3 regions of the Streptomyces azureus genome follow, and region 3 is predicted to be linked to each of the others. Evidence: riboswitches for the same ligand, from Rfam matches in the RefSeq annotation. Region 3 holds a riboswitch; each other region holds the start of a gene.
What was found. A riboswitch is a leader RNA that binds a small molecule or an ion and turns the genes downstream of it on or off. The one in region 3 is predicted to bind cobalamin.
Positions count from the first base shown of each region.

Region 1 (4,024 bases), on a different contig from region 3:
ATCTCCACCGTACTGACGGTGATCGCCTACAAGCTGTGGCAGCGTGACCAGCGCGCCCGCTCTGCCGCGAAGGGCGGTGCGTCGGAGTGAAGGACGGCGTGAACGGCGTCGCACTCGCCGTCTTCATCTTCTTCTTCCTGCTCGTCACCGTCATGGGCTTCCTGGCCGCGCGGTGGCGCAAGGCCGAGAACGAGCACAGCCTGGACGAGTGGGGCCTGGGCGGCCGCTCGTTCGGCACCTGGGTCACCTGGTTCCTGCTCGGCGGCGACCTGTACACGGCGTACACCTTCGTCGCCGTCCCCGCGGCGATCTACGCGGCGGGCGCGGCCGGCTTCTTCGCGGTGCCGTACACCATCTTGGTCTACCCGCTGATCTTCACGTTCCTCCCCCGCCTGTGGTCGGTCTCGCACAAGCACGGGTACGTGACGACGTCCGACTTCGTGCGCGGCCGCTTCGGCTCCAAGGGCCTCTCCCTGGCCGTGGCCCTCACCGGCATCCTCGCGACGATGCCGTACATCGCGCTCCAGCTCGTCGGCATCCAGGCCGTACTGGACGTGATGGGCGTCGGCGGCGGCGAGAACACCAACTGGTTCATCAAGGACCTGCCGCTGCTGATCGCCTTCGGTGTGCTGGCGGCGTACACGTACTCGTCGGGTCTGCGGGCGCCGGCGCTGATCGCGTTCGTGAAGGACACGCTGATCTACATCGTCATCGCGGTGGCGATCATCTACATCCCGATCAAGCTGGGCGGCTTCGACGAGATCTTCGCCAAGGCCGGCGAGGCGTACGGTCAGACCAACCCGGCGACGGGCGCGCCGCGCGGTGCGCTGGTCCCGGCGGAGGCGGGGCAGTGGACGTACGCCACGCTGGCGCTGGGCTCCGCGCTCGCGCTCTTCATGTACCCGCACTCGATCACGGCGACGCTGTCCTCCAAGAGCCGTGAGGTGATCCGCCGCAACACCACGATCCTGCCGCTGTACTCGCTGATGCTGGGCCTGCTCGCGCTGCTCGGCTTCATGGCGATCGCCGCCGGGATCAAGGTGCAGAACGGGCAGCTGGCGATCCCGCAGCTGTTCGAGACCATGTTCCCGGACTGGTTCGCGGGCGTGGCCTTCGCGGCGATCGGTATCGGGGCCCTGGTCCCGGCGGCCATCATGTCCATCGCGGCCGCGAACCTCTTCACCCGCAACATCTACAAGGACTTCATCAAGCCCGACGCCACACCCGCCCAGGAGACCAAGGTCTCGAAGCTGGTCTCCCTGCTGGTGAAGGTGGGCGCACTGGCCTTCGTCCTCACCATGGACAAGACGGTCGCCATCAACTTCCAGCTGCTCGGCGGCATCTGGATCCTCCAGACCTTCCCGGCCCTGGTCGGCGGCCTGTTCACCCGCTGGTTCCACCGCTGGGCGCTGCTCGCGGGCTGGGCGGTCGGCATGGTCTACGGCACGGTCGCGGCGTACGGCGTCGCCTCCCCGACCCAGAAGCACTTCGGCGGCTCGTCGAAGGAGATCCCGGGCATCGGCGAGATCGGCTACATCGGCCTCACGGCGTTCGTCCTGAACGTCGTCGTCACCGTCGTCCTGACCTTCGTCCTCAGGGCCCTGAAGGCCCCCGACGGCATCGACGAGACCAAGCCGGAGGACTACACGGCCGACGCGGGCGACCCCGGGGTCCAGGTGGAGCTTCCGCCGGCGACGGCGGGCACCTCGCACTGAGTCGTAGGTGACAACGGGCCGTCGGTGAGAAACCGGCGGCCCGCTGTCATACCCGTCCCGCACACTCGGACCATGGACATCCTCATCCGGCGAGTGAAGCCCACCGAATACGACGCCCTCGGCGAGATCACCGCCCAGGCCTATCTGAAGGACGGCCTCCTCGACTTCGGTGAGAGCGACTGGTACCTCGGCGAACTCAAGGACGTGGCCAAGCGGGCCGCCGCCGCGGACGTCCTGGTGGCCACCCGGGGCGAACACCTCCTCGGTGGCGTCACCTTCGTCCCCGCCGGCGGTCCCATGGCCGACATCGCCCTGCACTCAGAGGCCGAGATACGGATGCTCGCCGTCGCCCACGAAGCCCGCGGCCGCGGCGCCGGAGAGGCCCTCGTCCGCGCCTGCGTCGACCGCGCCCGTGCGACGGACGGCTGCGTCCGCGTCGTCCTGTCGACGCAGCGCACCATGCACGCCGCCCACCGCATCTACGAACGCCTCGGCTTCGTCCGTGTCCCGGAGCGCGACTGGAACCCGATTCCGGAGCTCGACGACATCACTCTCCTCACCTACGAGTTGACGCTGTGAAACCGACGCGACACTACATCTAGGGGTGCTTTCTCCACCCGGCACAAGATGTATGCTCGTGCTCGCTGTCGCCGCAGGGGAATCCGGTGTGAATCCGGAACTGTCCCGCAACGGTGTACCCATGCCTCTTCATGCGTGTATGGGAGTCAGTCCGAGGACCTGCCGACAGCGCGCCCGGCCGTCCGGCCGGTGTGCCTGACGTCCGGGCCTCGTGGAATGGGCCGGTGGACGCGACGCCGCGTGCGCTCGTGTGCTGCCCGCTGCCCTGCGCGAGGCCCCCGTGCCGAGCGAGGGAGAGCCCCACGTGACCATCGCGCCAGCCGATCCGGTCTCAGCCGCCGAAAAAGAGCCCGACGGTCCCGGTGCCGCGCTGCTGCGGACCCTGACCGAGCTGACCGCCGACCTCCCCGACGCCGACCCCGGCCGGGTCGCCGCCGCCGCGCTGCGGGGCCGGTCCGCGCGGGCCGACGAGTCGGAGCTGCGCGAGCTGGCGACGGAGGCGGCCGCCGGCCTCATCTCCGAGGATCCCGCCTACTCCCGGCTGGCCGCGCGCCTGCTGACGATCGGCATCCGCGCCGAGGCCGCCTCGCAGGGCGTCACGTGCTTCACCGAGTCCGTCGCGGTCGGGCACCGGGAGGGCCTCATCGCCGACCGGACCGCCGAGTTCGTGCGCCTCCACGCCGCCCGTCTCGACGCCCTGATCGACACGGCCGCCGACGACCGCTTCGGCTACTTCGGCCTGCGTACGCTCCACAGCCGCTACCTGCTCCGGCATCCGCTCACCCGCAAGGTCATCGAGACACCCCAGCACTTCATGCTGCGGGTGGCCGCCGGTCTCGCCGAGGACGACACCTCCCGGGCCGTCGACGAGGTCGCCGCGCTCTACGGGCTGATGAGCCGGCTCGACTACCTCCCCTCCTCCCCCACCCTCTTCAACTCCGGCACGCGGCACCCCCAGATGTCGTCCTGCTACCTGCTCGACTCCCCCAAGGACGAGCTGGACTCGATCTACGACCGGTACCACCAGGTGGCGCGGCTGTCGAAGCACGCCGGCGGCATCGGCATCGCGTACTCCCGTGTCCGTGCGCGCGGTTCGCTGATCCGCGGCACCAACGGCCACTCCAACGGCATCGTCCCGTTCCTGAAGACCCTCGACGCCTCGGTCGCCGCCGTGAACCAGGGCGGCCGCCGCAAGGGCGCCGCCGCGGTCTACCTGGAGACCTGGCACTCCGACATCGAGGAGTTCCTGGAGCTGCGGGACAACACCGGCGAGGACGCCCGCCGTACGCACAACCTGAACCTCGCGCACTGGGTGCCCGACGAGTTCATGCGGCGGGTGAACGCCGACGCTCAGTGGTCGCTGTTCTCCCCCTCGGACGTGCCCGAGCTGGTCGATCTGTGGGGCGAGGAGTTCGACGCCGCGTACCGGGCGGCCGAGGCGAAGGGTCTCGCGAAGAAGACCCTGCCGGCCCGCGAGCTGTACGGCCGCATGATGCGCACCCTCGCGCAGACCGGCAACGGCTGGATGACCTTCAAGGACGCCGCCAACCGCACCGCCAACCAGACCGCCGAGCCGGGCCACGTCGTCCACTCCTCCAACCTCTGCACGGAGATCCTGGAGGTCACCAGCGACGGGGAGACGGCGGTCTGCAACCTGGGATCGGTCAACCTCGGCGCGCTCGTCGACCAGGCCGGCGGGGACATCGACTGGGAGCGGCTGGACGAGACCG
Region 1 is NZ_DF968231.1:17,547-21,570, reverse strand. Features, by position in the region: gene AOQ53_RS09535 (DUF3311 domain-containing protein) at 1-90, shown strand, start outside; gene mctP (monocarboxylate uptake permease MctP) at 87-1,715, shown strand; gene AOQ53_RS09525 (GNAT family N-acetyltransferase) at 1,788-2,294, shown strand; cobalamin riboswitch at 2,347-2,475, shown strand; gene AOQ53_RS09520 (ribonucleoside-diphosphate reductase subunit alpha) at 2,599-4,024, shown strand, end outside.
Region 1: linked by a shared signal. The riboswitch ahead of AOQ53_RS09520 (ribonucleoside-diphosphate reductase subunit alpha) and the one ahead of AOQ53_RS31040 (cobalamin biosynthesis protein) in region 3 are both predicted to bind cobalamin.

Region 2 (4,024 bases), on a different contig from region 3:
AGGGCCGTGACGCACAAGAGCACCAGGCGGGTGCGGGCCACGGACACCCCGAGCGCGGCAGCCGCGTCCTGCCCGAAGGAGAAGGCGTCGAGGGTACGGGCATACGACAGGCACATCACCAGCGTCACGGCCAGGACGGCCAGGCACAGCCACACGTCGGTCCAGCCCGCACCGCCGAGCGAGCCGAGGAGCCAGAACAGCACGCCGCGGGTCGTCTCGGCGTCGGCGGTGGTCATCACGATGAAGGAGGTGAGCGCGGAGAAGAGCTGCATGGCGGCGACGCCCGCGAGGACGACCCGGTCGGTGGTGCCGCCGAGGGTGTGGCTGAGCAGCAGCACCAGCGCGAAGGACACCAGGGCGCCGAGGAACGCGCCCGTGGACACCGAGACGGCACCGCCACCCACGCCCAGGACGACGACCACGACCGCGCCGGTGGAGGCGCCGGAGGACACCCCGAGCACGAACGGGTCGGCGAGCGGATTGCGCAGCAGCGACTGCATCACCGCCCCGCACACGGCCAGTCCGGCCCCGCACAAGGCCGCGAGCAGGGTGCGCGGCAGCCGCAGCTGCCAGACGATCCCGTCGCGGATCGGCGTCAGGTCCGAGCTGCCGAGCCCGAGGTGGGCCGCGACGACGGACCAGACGTCCGCGACCCGGATGTCGGCCGGGCCGACGGTGATCGCCAGGGCCAGGGAGACCACCAGCAGCAAGGCGCCCGCGACACCGAGCGCGGGTCCGCGGAACGTCACCTCACGAGCCCGAACTCGCGCAGTCCGTCGGCGACCTTCTCCACGCCCTCGACCGTGCGGATGGTCGGGTTCATGGCCTGCCCGCTCAGCAGGACGTACCGCTTGTGCTTGACCGCTTCCATGTTCCTGGTGACCGGGTTGGACTCCAGGAAGGCGATCTTCTTCGCTGCCGACTCGGCGGTCTGCGACTTGCGGGTCAGGTCGCCGATGACGAGGACGTCGGGGTCGCGTTCGGCGACCGTCTCCCAGTTGATCTGCGGCCACTCCTCGTGCGTGTCGTCGAAGACGTTCTTCGCGCCGAGGGACCGGGTGATGATGCCGGGCGCTCCGCAACAGCCCGCCATGTAGGGCGACTCGGAGTTGGCGAACCAGTACAGGAGGGTGACGTCGGAGGCGTCGATGCCCCGCGTGGCCTTCGCCATGCGCCGCTGGAGGGAGGCCACGAGCTTGTCGCCCCGTTCCTTCACCCCGAACACGGTCGCCAGGTCGCGTACTTCGCCGTAGACGGTGTCGATGTCCAGTGCCTTGGCGCGCGCGCCGTCACCGCCCCCGGAGTTGTCCTTGCCCGCGCAGTCCGACGGGGAGACGTACGTGGGCACGCCGAGCTTCTCGAACTGCTCGCGGGTGGCGACGCCGCCCTTGCCGAGGGTGGAGACGAAGGAGGCGGCGACGAAGTCGGGGTCGGCGTCCAGGACCCGTTCGAACGACGGGTTGTTCTCGGCAATGCGCGGCACCTTCGCGTTGGCCTTCGCCAGCCCCTTCATGACCGGGTCGGTCCAGGTGGCCGTGCCCGCGAGGCGGTCGGCGAGGCCGAGGGAGAGCAGGATCTCGGTGGTGCCCTGGTTGAGGGAGACGGCGTGTTGCGGCGCGGCCTCGACGCGCACCTCGTGGCCGCAGTTGTCGAGGGTGACGGCGGCCTTCGTGGTGGTGGCCTTCGAGTCGCCGCAGCCGGTCAGGAGCAGGGAGCCGGCCGCGAGCAGGACGGCGGCACGGGCAGGTCGGGCGAGGGGCACGGAAACCAGTCCTCAGTCGTCGAGGGCTCGATCGCGGAGCCCGGTCGTACGCTGCTCCCCCGCCGCGGACCGCCGCGGGGGCCGCCAGCAGGTCTTCGGACTCGGGTTCGTCCGGTACGGGGCGCCTTCCCGGACGTCACACACGCCGTCCAGTGGCCGAGGCCCCGCCCGTCCCCCTCACCGCTGCGCGTCAGTTCCGGATTCGCACCGGATTCCCTGACCCACGTACATGGGTTCGACTGGCCTCGGCAAGCTATCACGGAGGGTGCGGGGGAATCACCGCGCACCCCGCGCCGTTGAGGAGACAGCAGTTCGACAGCAGTTCTTCCGTGACTTTCGAGGAGGCCGCCGGTGTACGGCGACGAGGCAACGGTCCGCAGGATCCTCACCGAGCTCGGCGACACCTGGGCCGTGGTGGGCCTGTCGTCGAACCGGCAGCGCGCGGCGTACGGCGTCGCCGCCGTGCTCCAGCGCTACGGCAAGCGCGTCGTGCCCGTGCACCCCAAGGCGGAGACGGTGCACGGCGAGCAGGGGTACGCCAGTCTGGCGGACATCCCCTTCGACGTGGACGTCGTGGACGTGTTCGTGAACAGCGATCTCGCCGGAGCCGTCGCGGACGAGGCGGTCGCCAAGGGCGCGAAGGCGGTGTGGTTCCAGCTCGGCGTCATCGACGAGGCGGCGTACGACCGGACCCGCGCCGCGGGCCTGGAGATGGTGATGGACCGCTGCCCGGCGATCGAGATCCCGCGACTGGGCTGAGACCTTAACGGCTCCCTGATTTCCCCGTACAGGTTTCCTGAAGCTTTCTCCAGGAAATCCCCGCGTCCGGTCAAATGCACGGCAACAGTCTTCTGCCGGTCGACAATTGATTTCTAGCCTGACGGCCTCTTGCACGCCGAACGCTCTGTTCATTTTATGAGAGGCCCCTAAGAATATGGTAAGTGTCGACCATGCGGTACCGGGGGTGAAGGGGAGTCCGGGCGGACTACGCCGGGACGTCGGGCTCATCGGGCTGATGTGGGCCTCCGTCGGTTCCATCATCGGCTCCGGCTGGCTCTACGGCGCCAAGAACGCCGTCATGATGGCCGGTCCGGCCGCGATCATCTCGTGGGTGATCGGCGCCGTCGCCATCGTCCTCCTCGCGCTGGTGCACGCCGAGCTCGGCGGCATGTTCCCGGTGGCGGGCGGCACGGCCCGTTATCCGCACTACGCGTTCGGCGGCCTGGCCGGCATGTCGTTCGGCTGGTTCGCCTGGCTGCAGGCGGCAACCGTGGCCCCGATCGAGGTCGAGGCCATGATCGGCTACGCCGGCCACTGGGACTTCGCGAAGGGCTTCCTGCACCAGAAGGACAGCACCCTGACGACCAGCGGTCTCATCGTCGCGGTCTTCCTGATGGCCGTTTTCGTCGCGGTCAACTTCCTCGGCGTGAAGGTGTTGGCGCACACCAACAGCGCGGCCACCTGGTGGAAGATCGCCGTCCCGCTGGCCGCGATCTTCGTGGTCGCGGTGGGCAACTTCCACCCGGGCAACTTCACCTCGGAGGGCTTCGCCCCGCTCGGCGCCAAGGGTGTGCTGAGCGCCATCAGCACAAGCGGCATCATCTTCGCTCTGCTGGGCTTCGAGCAGGCGATCCAGCTCGCGGGGGAAAGCCGCAACCCCAAGCGTGACCTGCCGCGCGCGACCCTCGGCTCGGTCGCGATCGGTGCGATCATCTACGTCCTGCTCCAGGTCGTGTTCATCGCCGCGCTGCCCCACAGCACGTTCGCGCACGGCTGGGCCGACCTCAAGTTCCCGGGGATCGACGGCCCCTGGGCGGGCCTGGCGACTCTGGTGGGCCTGGGCTGGCTGAGCGTCGTGCTGTACCTCGACGCCGTGGTCTCCCCCGGCGGCACCGGCCTGATCTACACCACCGCCACCTCCCGCGTCTCCTTCGGCCTCTCCAAGAACGGCTACGCGCCGAAGCTGTTCGAGAAGGTCGACGCACGCGGCGTGCCGTGGTTCGGCCTGATCCTCTCCTTCGTGACGGGTGTCCTCTGCTTCCTCCCCTTCCCGAGCTGGCAGAAGCTGGTCGGCTTCATCACCTCGGCCAGCGTCCTGATGTACGCGGGCGCCCCCCTGGCGTACGGCGTCTTCACCGACAGGCTGCCGAACCACGAACGCCCCTACCGCCTCCCCGGTGGCAGGCTGATCTCCCCGCTGTCCTTCGTGGTGGCCAACCTCGTCATCTACTGGGCCACTTGGGACGTCCTCTGGCGGCTCGG
Region 2 is NZ_DF968404.1:13,097-17,120, reverse strand. Features, by position in the region: partial or broken gene AOQ53_RS33280 (FecCD family ABC transporter permease) at 1-749, opposite strand, end outside; gene AOQ53_RS33275 (ABC transporter substrate-binding protein) at 746-1,762, opposite strand; cobalamin riboswitch at 1,846-2,006, opposite strand; gene AOQ53_RS33270 (CoA-binding protein) at 2,114-2,521, shown strand; gene AOQ53_RS33265 (APC family permease) at 2,697-4,024, shown strand, end outside.
Region 2: linked by a shared signal. The riboswitch ahead of AOQ53_RS33275 (ABC transporter substrate-binding protein) and the one ahead of AOQ53_RS31040 (cobalamin biosynthesis protein) in region 3 are both predicted to bind cobalamin.

Region 3 (4,024 bases):
TTCGATTTCACGAACGGTTTCCACGACACGGCGAACGCGATGGCCACGACCATCTCCACGGGTGCCATGAGGCCCAAGGTCGCCGTCGCCATGTCCGCCGTCCTCAACCTGGTCGGCGCCTTCCTGTCCGTGGAAGTCGCAAACACGATCTCCAAGGGCCTCGTCGACGAGGCCGGCATCCGTCCCGAGGTCATCTTCGCCGCCCTGGTCGGCGCGATCCTCTGGAACCTGCTGACCTGGCTGGTCGGCCTGCCGTCGAGTTCCTCGCACGCCCTGATGGGCGGCCTGATCGGCGCCACGATCGCCTCGGCGGGCGTCGGCGCGGTACACGGTGACGTCCTGGTCACCAAGGTGCTGATCCCGGCGATCGCCGCCCCGCTGGTCGCGGGCGTCGCCGCACTGCTCGCCACGCGGCTGACGTACTCCCTCGGCAAGAAGGCCGACGGCAAGGCCTCCGAGAAGGGCTACCGCGCCGGCCAGATCGCCTCCGCGGGCCTGGTCTCCCTGGCCCACGGCACCAACGACGCCCAGAAGACGATGGGTGTCATCACCCTGGCCCTGGTCGCCGGCGGCGCCGTCGCCCCCGACTCCGACCCGCCCATGTGGGTCATCCTGTCGGCGGGTATCGCCATCGCGCTCGGCACGTACCTCGGCGGCTGGCGCATCATCCGCACCATGGGCAAGGGCCTGACGGACCTCCAGCCGCAGCAGGGCTTCGCCGCCCAGACCAGCGCGGCGACGGTCATCCTGGCCTCCTCGCACCTCGGTTTCTCGCTCTCCACGACCCACTCCGTGTCCGGCTCCGTGATGGGCGCGGGCCTCGGCCGCAAGGGCGGCGTCGTCCGCTGGTCGACGGCGACGCGGATGTTCGTCGCGTGGGGTCTGACGCTGCCGGCGGCGGCCCTGGTGGCCGCGCTCGCCGAGTACGTCACCGGCTTCGGCAGCTGGGGTACCGCGGTGGTGGCCGTCTTCCTCGTCGCCTCCAGCGCGGCGATCTGGAAGATCTCGCGGCGTGAGGTCGTCGACCACACCAACGTCAACGACACCGACGAGGCGGAGCCGGCCGGTGTGGTGACCACGGCGATGGCCGCGGTGACGCCGCCGCCGACCGGCACGGCGACGGAGGACCCGGTGCCGTCGTTCCCGGCCCAGGCCGCCGCCGAGCGGACGCCCTCGACGACCACCACGGTCTGACCCCGCCGACCGGTAACAAGGAAGAGTCTCCGATATGAAGATCGACTGGGCGGCCCTCGGCTCCGTCTTCGGCGTCAGCCTCGTGGTCACCGTGGCCCTGGTGGGCCTGTTCACCCTCGGCATCACCGGCCTGTCCCGCCGCGAACGGGCGGTGGCCCAGGGCGGATCCGCGGGCCTCGCGGTCACCGGCGCGTACGCCTGCTTCGCGGCGTGCGCGGCGGCTGTGGGATACGGGATCTATCTGATCGTGGCCTGACGGCCCGACTTCACGAGGTTCCCGCCGGGCGGGACAGGACTTCGTCCTGTCCCGCCCGGTCGTCGTGTGGCAGGGGGCTGGTGTGGGCTTCTCCACAGTCTCCCCTCGCAGGTCAACGGCAAGTTGACGGCTGTTCCCGGCCATGGTGGACTGCCGGGGCCAGTAACGGCGGCAGGAGAGGAAGCCGGTGGAAGTCCGGCGCGGTCCCGCCACTGTCACCGGGGTAGCGATCCCCGGGAGCCAGGAACTCTCACCGCCGGTCTAGTCGAACCAGGGCGTGGACACCCTGAGTGAGGACATATCGCCATGCGCGGCTGCCGATCGAGGTTCAGTACCCCACCCCTGCCCGCCCCCGCGGCCGGCTGAGCCCATGGGTGCCGGTCGCGTCTTCGCGTACGGCGCCGCCGCCGGTCTGATCGGTGACCTGCTGCTCGGCGATCCTCGCCGGGGGCATCCGGTCGCCGTGTTCGGGCGGGCCGCGGGCGCCGTGGAACGGGTGTTGTGGCGGGACCACCGGGGCTGGGGCGCGCTGCACACCGTGGTGTGCGCCGGAGGGGCCGTCGCGCTCGGGGGCGTCGCCGCGCGTGCCGTGCGTGACTCCGCCGTCGCCTCCGTCGCGCTGACCGGTGCCGCCACCTGGGCCGTGGTCGGGGGGACTTCGCTCGCACGGGAGGCGCGGGCCATCGGGCGTGCCCTGGAAGCGGGGGACGTCGACGGGGCCCGGGCGCGGCTGCCGCATCTGTGCGGGCGGGATCCGCAGGCGCTCGACGCCGACGGGATCGCCCGGGCCGTGGTCGAGTCCGTCGCCGAGAACACCTCCGACGCGGTCGTGGGGGCGCTCGTGTGGGGGGCCGTCGGCGGTGTGCCGGGGCTCCTCGGGTTCCGGGCCGTCAACACCCTCGACGCCATGGTCGGGCACAAGTCGGCCCGGTACCGGCGGTACGGGTGGGCCTCCGCGCGGCTGGACGATCTCGCCGGATGGCCGGGGGCCCGGCTGACCGCCGTACTCGCGGCCCTGGCAGGGGACGACCCACGGGGAGCCGTGCGGGCCTGGCGTGCCGATGCCGCCAAGCATCCGAGCCCCAACGCCGGGCCCGTGGAGGCCTCGTTCGCGGGGGCGCTCGGGGTGCGGCTGGGCGGGACCTTGTCTTACGGCGGGCGCGTCGAGCACCGGCCGGTGCTCAACGGGGCGGGGCTCGGCGTCGCCACCCAGGACATCGAACGGGCCGTACGGCTGTCCAGGCGTGTCGGCTGGCTCGCGCTCGGCGTCTGTGTCGCCGCGCGCCGCATCGCGAAAGGGCGTACGTCATGACGGGCGGTGGGCTTCTGGTCGCCGGTACCACCTCCGACGCCGGCAAGAGCGTCGTGACCGCCGGGATCTGCCGGTGGCTGGTGCGGCAGGGCGTCAAGGTCGCGCCCTTCAAGGCGCAGAACATGTCCCTCAACTCCTTCGTGACGAAGGAAGGCGCCGAGATCGGTCGGGCGCAGGCCATGCAGGCGCAGGCCTGCCGGGTCGAGCCGACCGCGCTGATGAACCCGGTGCTGCTCAAGCCCGGCGGCGAGCGCAGCAGTCAGGTCGTGCTGCTGGGCAAGCCGGTCGGGGAGCTCAGCGCCCGCGGGTACCACGGCGGACGGCAGCAGAAGCTGCTCGGGACCGTGCTGGACTGCCTGGAGCAGTTGCGGGGCACGTATGACGCGGTGATCTGTGAGGGGGCGGGCAGTCCCGCCGAGATCAACCTGCGGCGGACCGACATCGTCAACATGGGGATCGCCCGCAACGCCGGGCTCCCCGTGCTCGTCGTCGGCGACATCGACCGGGGCGGTGTCTTCGCCTCGTTCTTCGGGACCGTCGCGCTGCTGTCGCGCGAGGACCAGGAGTGCGTCGCCGGGTTCCTCGTCAACAAGTTCCGGGGGGACGTCTCCCTGCTGGAGCCGGGCCTCGACATGCTCCAGGGGCTCACCGGGCGGCGTACGTACGGCGTCCTGCCCTTCCGGCACGGGCTGGGCATCGACGAGGAGGACGGGCTGCGCGTCTCCCTGCGGGGGACGGTCCGGGAGTCCGTCGTCGCCCCGCCGGTCGGCGAGGACGTGCTGCGCGTCGCCGTGTGCGCCGTTCCGCTCATGTCCAACTTCACGGACGTCGACGCACTGGCCGCCGAACCGGGTGTCGTGGTGCGCTTCGTGGACCGGCCGGAGGAACTCGCCGACGCCGACCTCGTCATCGTGCCCGGGACCCGGGGGACCGTCCGTGCGCTGGAGTGGCTGCGCGAGCGCGGGCTGGCCGACGCGCTCGTGCGCAGGGCCGCCGAGCAGCGGCCCGTCCTCGGGATCTGCGGCGGCTTCCAGATCCTCGGCGAGCACATCGAGGACGACGTGGAGAGCCGCCGGGGGCATGTCGAGGGGCTCGGCGTCCTGCCCGTGCGGGTGCGGTTCGCCCGCGAGAAGACCCTCACGCGGCCGGCGGGCGAGGCCCTCGGAGAGCGCGTAGAGGGCTACGAGATCCATCACGGCGTCGCCGACGTCACCGGAGGGGACCCCTTCTTGGACGGCTGCCGGGTCGGCCAGACCTGGGGC
Region 3 is NZ_DF968379.1:2,708-6,731, forward strand. Features, by position in the region: gene AOQ53_RS31030 (inorganic phosphate transporter) at 1-1,194, shown strand, start outside; gene AOQ53_RS31035 (hypothetical protein) at 1,229-1,450, shown strand; cobalamin riboswitch at 1,581-1,719, shown strand; gene AOQ53_RS31040 (cobalamin biosynthesis protein) at 1,821-2,762, shown strand; gene AOQ53_RS31045 (cobyric acid synthase) at 2,759-4,024, shown strand, end outside.